2 regions of the Ideonella azotifigens genome follow, and region 1 is predicted to be linked to the other one. Evidence: riboswitches for the same ligand, from Rfam matches in the RefSeq annotation. Region 1 holds a riboswitch; the other holds the start of a gene.
What was found. A riboswitch is a leader RNA that binds a small molecule or an ion and turns the genes downstream of it on or off. The one in region 1 is predicted to bind cobalamin.

Region 1 (5,851 bases):
GCATCGCGCCGGGTGCTGGCATGGGACGGCTCCTTGTTTGGTTTGATGGCCAAGTCTAGAAGGACTTGTTCGACGTTGCCTCCGGTCGCGCTATCGTCTTGTTCCTTTCATGAACCTCACTCAGAGGACTTTTCCCATGCGGGTTTGCATCTTCGGCGCTGGTGCCATTGGCGGTTTCATTGGCGCACGACTGGCGGCAGCCGGCGTGGCGCAGCTCAGCGTCGTGGCCCGGGGCGACACGCTGGCGGCGCTGCAGCAGCACGGCTTTCGCCTGCGCAACCCCGACGGCTCGCTGACTCAGGCGCCGGTGCGCGCCAGCGCGACACCTGCCGAACTGGGTGAGCAGGACCTGGTGATCATTGCCGTCAAGGGCCAGGCGATGGCCGCTGCTGCGCCCGCCATCGGCCCGCTGCTGGGGCCGCAGACCGTGCTGCTGCCGGCGATGAATGGCATTCCCTGGTGGTTCTCGGCCGGCGTGCCCGAGCTGGGTGCTGCGCCGCTTGGCAGCGTGGACCCCGGTGGCCACATCGCCCAGGCCTTGCCTGTCTCGCGCATCATTGGCTGCGTGGTGCACGCCAGCACCTCGTGCCCGGAGCCCGGCCTGGTGGCGCACCAGATGGGGCAGAAGCTGATCATTGGCGAGCCGGCGGCCGGCCCGGTCACGCCGCGTGTGCAGCAGGTCGCCGAGCTGCTGCGCAGCGGTGGGCTGGAGGTGGTCGAGAGCCCCGAATTGCGGCGCGAGCTCTGGTACAAGCTGTGGGGCAACCTGACCACCAACCCGGTCTCGGCCATCACCGGCGCGACGGTGGACCTGATCATCGGCGACCCGTTGCTGCGCACCTTCTGCGCCAGCATGATGGAAGAGGCGGCGCGGGTCGGCGCGCGCATCGGCTGCAGGATCGAGCAGACCCCGGCTGACCGCCATCGCATCACCGCCAGCCTGGGCGCCTTCAAGACCTCGATGCTGCAGGACGCGGAAGCCGGCCGCACGATCGAGCTCGACGGCATCGTCGGCGCGGTGCGCGAGATCGCCCAGCGCGTGGGCGAGCCGACGCCCGGCATTGACGCGCTGCTGGGGCTGACCCGCGTCTTCGCGCAGGTGCACGGCCTGTACCCGCGCCCGCAGGGCGCCGCGTAACCCCGGTGTAAACTGACACCTGTTTGGTGCCTGGGCTGCGCTTCGTTGCGGCCCGGGGTAAACGGGAAACAGGAAGGCCAGCCTCCACGAGGCGATGCCCAACCTGTGCTGCCCCCGCAACGGTAAGTGGACGAAGCCTCGCGCAAGCTGCGCCAGCGTTTCAGCCCGTGCTCCTGGCCACTGAAGGTGAAGACCTTCGGGAAGGCCGCACGGTTGGTGCCACCAGCCCGGATACCGGCCAACAGGGGGCGCGAGCATGTTCTCGCGCCATGTAGCGGCCACCCGCGGGGAAGCAGGTGGCCGTGCTGTTGCCTTTGGCCTGCCTTGCGCCGTGCCGCGCCTGCCAAAGCGACTTCCGGAAGTTGTCCCCATGAGCCTGCGCACCGCCTTGCGCCTTTCCCATTCCTCGTCGCACGCCGCGTTGCGTGTTCCGGCCGCGCTCGCGCTGCTTCTGCAGGCACCGCTGCATGTCGCCGCGCAAACTGCGCCGGCCAGCGAGGCCAGCGACTACGTCGTGACGGCAGCCCGCAGCCAGGTCGTCACCCGCGACTCGGTGCGCCCGGTCACGGTCATCACCGCCGAAGACATCCGCCAGGCCGGTGCCGGTTCGTTGACCGACCTGCTGCGCACGATGGGGGGCGTGGAGATCACGCACAACGGCGGCCTGGGCCAGACCAGCAGCATCTTCATGCGCGGTGCCAGTTCGGACCACACGGTGCTGATCGTCGACGGCGTGCGCCTGGGATCGGCCACCTTGGGCACCGCTTCGTTCGAGTCCATTCCGCTGGCGTTGATCGAGCGTGTGGAAGTCCTGCCCGGACCGTCATCCAGCCTGTACGGCGCTGACGCCATTGGCGGCGTGATCCAGGTCTTCACGAAGAGCGCGCTGCGCTCGCCCGGCGCCACCGTTTCGCTGACCGGCGGCAGCCACAACCTGCAACAGGCCGTGGCGGGCTACGCCGGCCGCATCGGCGAACAGACCGAGCTGTCTGCCGGCATCGATTTCCTGCGCACCGATGGCATCAATGCCACCAATGCCGACAACACCTACGGCTACAACCCGGACAAGGACGGCTACCTGAACCGCGGCGGCCATGTCGGCATCACCCAGCACTTCGGGCCGGACCAGCAGGTTGCGTTGAAGCTGCTGCGCAGCGTCAGCAAGGTCCATTACGACGATGGTCCGGATCCAGACGCCGACACCCGGCAGGACAGCTACAGCACCACGGTGACGCAGACCATGGCCCTGCAGTGGTCCGGCAAACTGAGCGAGCGCTGGCAGTCCAGCGTTGTGGTGGGCCGCTCGGTCGACCTGTCGAACGACTACAGCACCTTCCCCGGCACCTTCAAGACCACGCAGCAGCAGTTTGGCTGGCTCAATCATGTGGCGCTGGCAGGTGGCACCGCCACCGCGGGCGTGGAGTTCCTGAAGCAGGAAGTCGACAGCGACACGCCTTACAACGTGACCGAGCGCACCATCCGCAGCGGCATGCTGGGTTGGCGTGGCAGCTTCGGCGCGCACTCGGTGCAGATCGACCTGCGCCAGGACCGCAACAGCCAGTTTGGCAACCACGGCACCGGCCAGCTCGGCTGGGCCTATGCGCTGGACGGCGCCAGCCGCGTGCGTGCCTCGTATGGCACCGCCTTCCATGCGCCGACGTTCAACGAGCTGTACTACCCCGGCTTCGGCACGCCAGACCTGAAGCCGGAACATTCGAAGAGCTTCGAGTTTGGTGCCGACACCCGCCTGGGTGGCGCCGACCTGACCGCCACGCTGTTCGACAACCGCATCACCGACCTGATCGAATACGCGCCGCCGGACTACCTGCCGCACAACGTCGCCAAGGCCCGCATCAAGGGCCTGGTGCTGACGGCTGGTGGCCAGATCACCCGTGACCTGCGCGCCAAGCTGAACTTCACCTGGCAGGACCCGCTGAACGAAGAGACCGACGACCAACTGCGGCGCCGCGCCCGGGTCTTCGGTGGCCTGCACCTGGTGCAGCAACTGGGCACGGCCCAGGTTGGCAGCGACCTGACCTGGGTTGGCAAGCGCTATGACGCCGACGTCGAATCCGCGGACGCGCGCATGGGGGCGTATGGCCTGGTGGACCTGTTCGCCGGCTGGGCCATCACGCCGCAATGGCGCGTCGAGGGCCGTGTCAACAACCTGGCCGACAAGCGCTACACGACGGCCCAGGGCTACAACAGCCCCGGCCGCGAAGCCCAGCTGACCTTGCGCTGGACGCCACCGTTGTGATCGGCCACTGAGCTGCGCCTGCCGCCTGCCGCCTGCCATGCTTGCCACCACCGCTCCGCCTGTACCCACAGCGCCGCGATGGCGCGGTGTGGCGGTGGTGCTGGTGCTGCACGGGCTGGTGCTGTGGGGGTGGTCCATGGCCAGCCGGTCGCGCGAGGTGGTGGTGCAGGTGGACACGCCGGCCCTGGTCATGATCCAGGTCGCCGCGAAGTCATCTGCCGTGCCCAAGGTGGCAGTGCCTGCGAAGCCTGGGAGCAGGCCCTTGCCACCGGTTGTGCCCATCCGCATGCCGCCTGCGCCACCGGCGGCCGCCATTTCAGAAGCCTTGGCCAGCACCGCCACACCCGCGCCTGCGCCAGCGGTCTCGGCCGCCAGCGCCGTGCCAGTCCTGGTGGCTGCTGCATCCGCCGCCAGTGCAGCCAATCCGGCACCTCGCCTGACCCGCGCACCTCAGCCGCTGCCTGGCAACCCGCTGCCGGTCTACCCGGAAGCGGCGCGGGAAGACGGGCTGGAAGGTCGCGTGGCGATGTGGGTCGAGGTGCAGGCCGATGGCCTGGTGGGCGAAGTGCGATGGGCGCAGACCTCCGGCACCCGGTTGCTGGACCAGGCTGCGCGGGATGCCGTGCGCCGCTGGCGGTTTGCGCCAGCGCTGCAGGCCGGCGAGCCGGTGGCGGGCCGGCTGCTGCTGACGCTGCAGTTCCGGCTGCAAGGCCCCGTGAGCTGGCTGGCCCAGGCCGAAGCGTCGCTCTGAGTTCCTCATTTCAACCAGCTTGTTTGCATGCCCTCTGCGCCTTCCACTTCATCGCCTGCCGAGTTGCACGGACCGCGCGCGCTGCGGCCGATGAGCCGCGGCCGGGCCTGGCGCATAGCGCTGGTGCTGGCCGCGCTGCTGCTGCTGGTGTTTGCCGTGGCGCTGGCCAGTGGCAGCAGCCTGCTGAGCTTCGACCAGGTGCCGCGCCTGCTGCTGTGGCCCGACGACAGCCCCGCCGCCGAGGTGCTGCACAGGCTGCGCCTGCCGCGCGCGCTGGCGGCCATGAGCACCGGCGCTTTGCTGGCAATGTCCGGTGCCTTGATGCAGGTGCTGCTGCGCAACCCGCTGGCAGACCCGTATGTGCTGGGCCTGTCCGGCGCCGCCGCGCTGGGCGCGCTGGCCATGCTGGCACTGGGCTGCGGGCTGTGGGCGGTGCAGGGCGGGGCGCTGGTCGGCGCGCTGCTGGCGGTCGCGGCAGTGTTCTTCCTTGGCCGGCATGACATGGGCCGGCTGGACGCCAGCAGCAGCCAGGACGACACGCCACGCCTGCTGTTGACTGGCGTGATGATCTCGTCCATCGCGATGGCCGGCGTGGGCCTGATCCTCAGCCTGGCGCCCGGCGAGCGGCTGCGCGGCATGCTGTTCTGGATGATGGGCGACCTGTCCGGCAGCGAGCTTTCGGGCTGGCTGCTGGCGCTGCCGGTGCTGATGTGCGCCGCGCTGCTGCCCTGGGCGCGCGATTTGAACCTGCTGCTGCGCGGCCCCGGCCCGGCGCAGATGCTGGGCGTGCCGGTGCGGCGAGTGCGCGCCATGGTCTACCTCGCGGCCTCGCTGGGCGCCGCGGTGGCGGTCTGCACCGCAGGGACCATCGGCTTTGTCGGCCTGGTCGTGCCGCATGCATTGAGGTTGCTGTTTGGCAATGACCAGCGCCTCTTGCTGCCAGCCAGCGCGCTGGCTGGTGCAGCCTTCCTGCTCGCAGCCGACACACTGGCCCGCACCGTGGCCGCGCCGCTGCAACTGCCAGTGGGTGTGGTGACTTCCTTGATCGGTGCGCCGACCTTCATCGTGCTGCTGGCGCGGCGGGGAGGGCGGACATGAAGCGCGAAACGCCACCGGCGAGCGTGGACACCAGCCTGCTGGCCACGCATGACTTGTCTGTCCGTGTGGGTGAGCGTTCGCTGGTGCCTGCGCTGTCATTCACCATCCGCCCTGGCGAATTCTGGTGCCTGCTCGGCCGCAATGGCGTGGGCAAGACGCTGCTGTTGCACACGCTGGCCGGTGCCAGGCTGCCTGCAGCCGGTTTGCTGCAGATGGGCGGCAAGCCCTTGGCCGACTGGAAGTTGGACGAACTGGCCTGCTGGCGCGGCTTCATGCCGCAACAGTTGCATGACGCTTTTGCCACGCCGGTGCTGGACGTGGTGCTGCAAGGCCGCCACCCGCACCTCTCGCGCTGGCACTGGGAAGGCGAGGCCGACCATGCACTGGCGCGGGCCGCGCTGGCCCGTGTCGGTCTGGCCGGCTTCGAGGCGCGCGACGTGCGCTCGCTGTCCGGCGGCGAGCGCCAGCGCGTGGCCCTGGCCACGCTCATCACCCAGGACCCGCCGCTGGCGCTGCTGGACGAGCCGCTGGCCCACCTGGACCTGGCGCAGCAACTGCGCATGCTGACCTTGCTGCAGGACGAAGTGCGCCAGCGCGGCCGCGCAGT
Region 2 (5,851 bases), on a different contig from region 1:
CGCGGCGTGATGGGCCAGGTCGGCGAAAGCGTCGCCAGCCTGTCGCTGCGCCTGCCGGGGGAAGAAGCCATGTGGTGGAACAGCACAGGCACCCACATGCCGCGCAGTGTGGCATGGCAAGGCGTCAACGCGCCGGCCGTCTGGCCAGGCGATGCCCGCACGCACGCGGCGATCTACCGGCTGCGGCCGGACGTGGGCGCCATCGCCATCGGCGGCGGCCCGTTCGGGCTGTGCCTGCCGGACTTTGGCGGCACCATGCCCACCGTCTTCGACGAACAGGCGCGGCACCTCGGCCGCATGGGCCCGGCCGTGAACGACCCGGCCGAACTGGGCCGGTCCCTGGCGGCTGGCGGCAACGCGCTGTTGCTGCAAGGCCGCGTCGTCTGCCTGGGCGCCACCGCGACACGGCTGGCGCTGAATGCCGAGCTGTTCGAAAAATGCGCCAAGGCCTTTGTGCTGGCTGCCGCCACCGGCGGCAAGGTCAGGCCCTTGCCGTGGCTGGTGCGCACCATTGCCAACGGCCGGTTGATGAAGGACGAGCAGCGGGCCATGGCACGCTTTGCGCAAGCCCTGTTGCCCGAAGAGGCAAAAGGCTATTGATCCACGAGGGTAATGGCGGAGGAGTGAGCATGAGCCGGAACGAAGGTGAGGCCTGGTCCACGGCGCAGGTCGCGGCGGCACTGGCGGTGGGCGCCATCGCGGTGCTGATCATCGGCACCCAGCCCATCGTGCTGGGCGCGCTGCTGGAGGCCAAGGCGTTGACGCTGGAAGGCGTGGGCCTGGTGGCGATGGGCGAGATCGTCGCGGTCGGCCTGGGCGTGGTGCTGGGCGACGCGCTGCTGCCGGGGGCGCAGTTGCGGCGCATCACCATCATTGCGGCGCTGCTTACGGCGGCCCTGGACCTGCTGACGCTGCGCGCCGTGGGCGACAGCGCGCTGATCGCCGTGCGCGCCGCGGCGGGTCTCGCCGAAGGCGTGCTGGTCTGGGGCACGACCGGCGTGATCGTGCGCTGCGCCCAGCCGGCGCGCATTGGCGGCGTGTTTTTCGTGGTGCAGACGCTGGCGCAGGCCGCGCTCGGGCTGGTGCTGGCCAAGGCGGTGGTGCCGCCGTGGGGCTGGCAGGGTGCGTTTGTCGCGCTGGCACTGCTGTCGGCGCTGGTGTGCGTGCTGGCCTGGCTGCAGCCGGCGAAGCTGGCGCCGCTGGCCCCGGCGGCTGCCTCGGGCTTTCGCTGGTCACTGGCCACCGCGCTGCCGCTGGCGGTGGTCTTCCTGCAGCTGGCCACGCTGGGCGCGTTCTGGGCCTACCTGGACCCGCTGGCGCAGGCCGCAGGATTCGATGCCCAAGCCGCGCAGACCTTGATTGCCGGCGTGCTGGTGATGCAGGTGATCGGCGGCAGCGTGGGCTCGCTGGCAGTGCGCCGCTGGCCGGTGTTGCCGCTGCTGGCGCTGGCCTCGGCGCTGCTGGCCGCCGCCACGCTCACGGTGCACAGCCTGCCACCGGGCCGGCCGCAGGCCTTTGCACTGGCCTGCGCGGTGTTTGGCTTCGTCTGGCTGTTCATGCTGCCCTTCCACATCGGCCTGGCCTTCCGTGCCGATGCCAGTGGACGCCTGGCCGGCCTGGTGCCCGCGGCGCAGTTGCTGGGCAGTGCGTTTGGCCCGCTGGTGGCGTCCTTCATGGTACAGGGCGAAGATGCCAGCCCAGTGCCGCTGGCCAGCGCCGGCTTTGCCGTGCTGGCCGCGCTGCTGTTGCTCGGCACCCGGCGCGCGGTGGCCGTGGCGCCGGCCTAGCCGTTACACTGCCACCAGCTTCAGGTGTCTTGCCAGGCCTTCGGGTTGGGCAAGATGAAACGGGAAGCCGGTGCGCAAGAAACCCCAGGGTTCTTCCAATTCCGGCGCTGCCCCCGCAACGGTAAGCGAGTTTCTGGCAGCCGATCGGCGACGGGCCTGGCCCGGCGTTTCGACCACTGCGCCCGACAATCAAGGGTGTGGGAAGGGGATCGGCGGCCAGCCGGCGTGCACCTGCATGCCCGGCGGCTCGCGAGCCCGGAGACCGGCCTGTCGCATGTGAGCAGGCCGTTGCGGTGGGCGATGGGGTGCATGCGCCACCACGTCCGGGCAACCGGGCCCTCCAGCGCGTCCATCCCCGTTTTTCGTCTTCGTTTCGTCCTGCGCTTTTGCAGCGCCATGCCCGGTGGGGGCGACGGAGGAAGACGAGATGCACCTGGCACCCGATGCGCCGGCACCCGAGAGGCCTGTGGCCGCCGCACGCCCGGGCACGGTCTGGTTCGTTGGCGCCGGCCCGGGCGACCCGGACCTGATCACGGTCAAGGGCCGCGGCCTTATCGAACGCGCTGGCGCCATCCTGTTCGCCGGCTCGCTGGTCAGCGAAGCCGCCACGCGCTGGGCGCCAGCCGGCTGCGAGATCGCCGACTCCAAGGACATGACGCTGGGCGAGATGGTCGCCTGGCTGACCGAGCGCGCCAGCCGCCATGCGACCGTGCTGCGCCTGCAGACCGGCGACCCGGCGCTGTACGGCACGCTGATCGAGGTGGTGCAGCCGCTGGACGCCGCCGGCATCCCGATCGGCGTGGTCCCGGGCGTGTCTTCGGCCATGGCCTCGGCCGCCGCGGCGGTCGAAAGCTTCACGCTGCCCGAGGTCACGCAGACGACGATCTTCACCCGCGTGGAGGGCCGCACGCCCATGCCGGCCGGCGAATCGCTGGCCGAGCTGGCGGCGCACCGTTGCACGCTGTGCATCTTCCTGTCCATCACCTTGCTGCACAAGGTCGAGGCAGGCCTGCGCGAAGCCGGCTGGCCGGAAGACGCACCGGTGCTGGTGGTGCACAAGGCCAGCTGGCCGGGCGAAGAGCGCATCGTGCGCGGCACGGTGGCCACCATCAAGCAGCTGTGCCGCGAGGCCGGCATCGTCAGCCAGGCCATGGTCATCGCCAGCCCCACGCTGGGCGCGCGCGGCTGGGCCGAGCTCACCAAATCCAAGCTGTACGACGCCACGTTCACGCACCGCTTCCGGCGCGCGAGCGAAGCCACGAAGGAAACCTCATGAACGACATCGTGCCCATCGCACTGCAAACCGCCGCGCACACCCACGCCGCACTGACCGATACGGTCCTGATCATCGGGCATGGGTCAAGAGAACGCAGCGGCAACGACGAGATCGAGCTGTTCGCCGCGCAGTGGCGAGCCAGGCACCCCGAATGGCGCATCGAGGTCTGCTTCATCGAATTCGCCGAGGTGATGCTGGAAGCCGGCCTGCGCCGCGCCGCAATCGGCAGCCGGCGCGTGCTGGTGCTGCCGTTGATCCTCAACGCGGCCGGCCACGCGAAGATGGAGATCCCCGAGCACATCGCCGAGGCGCGGGCCGAAAGCCCGGGCGTGCAGTTCCTCTACGCGCCGCACCTGGGTGCCGGCGAACAAATCCTGAAAATCCTCCGCCGCCAGCTGCGCAGCGCGATGAACACGCTGGACATGCCAGACCCGACCGGCACCGGCGTGATCGTGCTGGGCCGCGGCTCGTCGGACCGCGGCGCCAATGGCGAGCTGGCCAAGATGGCGCGCTGGCTGCTGGAAGAGACTGACCACGAGCTGGTGGACCTGGCCTTCACCGGCATCACCTGGCCGCGGCTGGAAAAGGTCGTGCAGCGCCAGGTGCTGCTGGGCATGCGGCAGATCGTCGTGCTGCCGTATTACCTGTTCACCGGCACGCTGGTGCAGCGCATCGGCCGGCAGATCGATCACCTGCGCCTGCAGTACCCGCATGTGCGCTTTGCCAGCGGCCACTACTTCGGTTTCGAGCCCGAAATCTTCGGGCTGATGGACCAGCGCGTGCACGACCTGCTGGACGGCGCGCCCGAAGCGCTGATGCCTTGCGACGGCTGCAAGTTCCGCCTCTTCGCCGAGGAGCACGGCCAGGGCCACCATCACCACGACGACGGCCACGTGCCGGCGCAGGCGCATGACCATGCACATGAGCACGGGCATGCACACGACCGTGCGCACGGCCACGACCACGCGGGCCACAGCCATGCCTGAGATCCCGAACGGCAACGTCGTCACCGAGCAGCTGACGGCGGCCGGCCGCGCGATCGAGCACGACTCGTTTGCGGTGATCGACGCCGAGGTCGGACCGCAGGCCTTCTACACGTCCGCCCAGTGGTCCATCGTGCGCCGCATGATCCACGCCAACGCCGATTTCGACTTCAACGGCCTGACCGACTTCCACCCCGACGCGGTGGCCGCCGGGCTGCGCGCGGTGCTGGCCGGCGGCGCGCCGGTGGTGGCGGACGTGGAGATGATCTGCGTGGGCCTCTCGCGCCCGCGGCTGGCCCACTTCGGCATGGCCACGCACCAGTTCATCAGCGACGCGGACGTGATCGCCCAGGCCACCGCCGAGGGCACGACGCGCGCCGTGCAGGCCATGCGCCAGGCCCATCGCCACGGCCTGCTGGACGGCGCCATCGTCGGCATCGGCAATGCGCCCACGGCCTTGATCGAGCTGGTGCGGCTGATTCGCGAAGAGGGCGTGAAGCCGGCGCTGGTCGTCGGCATGCCGGTGGGCTTTGTCTCGGCGGCCGAGTCCAAGGACCTGATGGCCACGGTGAACGAGGTGCCGTGGATCGTGATCCGCGGTCGCAAGGGCGGCTCGACGCTGGTCGTCGCCGCCATCCATGCGCTGCTCGGCCTGGCCGAAGCGCAGGAGCGCAGCTCGTCATGATGGAAAAGACCGCCAAGCGCGGCACCCGCACGGGCTTCACCACCGGCGCCTGCTCGGCGGCGGCGGCGCGCGCGGCGGTGCTGGGCCTGGTGGACGGCGAGGTGCCGGCCGAGGTCGATTGCGACCTGCCCAACGGCCAGCGCGTGCGCTTCGCGGTCACCGAACCACGCTGCGAAGGCCAGGGCTGGGCGCGCTGCGCGCACGCGGTCGTCATCAAGGACGCCGGCGACGATCCGGACTGCACTGACAAGGCCTGGCTCACCGCCGACGTGGCGCTGCGCCCCGAGCTGCCCGGCCAGGTGCTGCTGCTGGGCGGCTTTGGCGTCGGCACCGTCACGCTGCCGGGCCTGGGCCTGGCGGTCGGCGGCCCGGCTATCAACCCGGTGCCGCGGCAGAACATCGAGGCCAATGTGCGCACTGCCGCAGGCGCCTTGCTGGACGAATGCGGCCTGGCGGTGACCATCTCGGTGCCGCAAGGCCTGGACATGGCCAGGAAGACGCTGAACGCGCGGCTGGGCATCCTGGGCGGCATCTCCATCCTCGGCACCACCGGCATCGTGCGGCCGTATTCGACGGCCGCCTACCGGGCCAGCGTGGTGCAGGGCGTGGAAGTGGCGGCCACGACAGGCGCCGGCATGGTGGTGCTGACCACCGGCGGCCGGACCGAGAAGTTCGCCATTGCCGAGCGCCCCGGCCTGCCTGAGGCCTGTTTCGTGCAGATGGGCGACTTCCTGCGCTACGCGCTGGACACCTCGGTCAAGGTCGGCCTGAAGCACATCGTCATTGGCGGCATGGTCGGCAAGCTGACCAAGATCGCGCAGGGCGAAACGATTACCCACGCCAACCGCGCCGAGGTCGACACCGGCCTGCTGGCCGAGCTGGCCGCGCGCATCGGCGCGCCGCCGGACGAATGCGCGGCGATTGCCGCGGCCGAGACGGCACGCTTTGCGTCCGAGCGCATGACAGCGCTGGGTCTGCTCGAACCCTTCCACCAGGCGCTGGCCGAGAAGGTCGTCGAAACCGTGATCGGCCGCTACCCGGGCCGCTTCCAGCTCGACGTGCTGGTCTGCGACTTCGATGGCCACAAGATCGCCGAGGCTTCCTCCGGCCCACTGGCCGA

Region 2: it holds a riboswitch for cobalamin, as region 1 does, so the genes downstream of both, cobM (precorrin-4 C(11)-methyltransferase) here and LRH25_RS10440 (TonB-dependent receptor domain-containing protein) in region 1, are expected to answer to the same signal.

The regions. Positions count from the first base shown of each region.
Region 1 covers NZ_JAJNKD010000003.1:517,764-523,614, forward strand. The annotation lists gene LRH25_RS10430 (VOC family protein) at 1-4, opposite strand, end outside; gene LRH25_RS10435 (2-dehydropantoate 2-reductase) at 137-1,138, shown strand; cobalamin riboswitch at 1,146-1,395, shown strand; gene LRH25_RS10440 (TonB-dependent receptor domain-containing protein) at 1,509-3,395, shown strand; gene LRH25_RS10445 (energy transducer TonB) at 3,433-4,146, shown strand; gene LRH25_RS10450 (FecCD family ABC transporter permease) at 4,174-5,244, shown strand; gene LRH25_RS10455 (ABC transporter ATP-binding protein) at 5,241-5,851, shown strand, end outside.
Region 2 covers NZ_JAJNKD010000007.1:170,863-176,713, forward strand. The annotation lists gene LRH25_RS16665 (hypothetical protein) at 1-600, shown strand, start outside; gene LRH25_RS33130 (MFS transporter) at 630-1,787, shown strand; cobalamin riboswitch at 1,793-2,072, shown strand; gene cobM (precorrin-4 C(11)-methyltransferase) at 2,215-3,063, shown strand; gene LRH25_RS16680 (sirohydrochlorin chelatase) at 3,060-4,049, shown strand; gene LRH25_RS16685 (precorrin-8X methylmutase) at 4,042-4,731, shown strand; gene LRH25_RS16690 (cobalt-precorrin-5B (C(1))-methyltransferase) at 4,728-5,851, shown strand, end outside.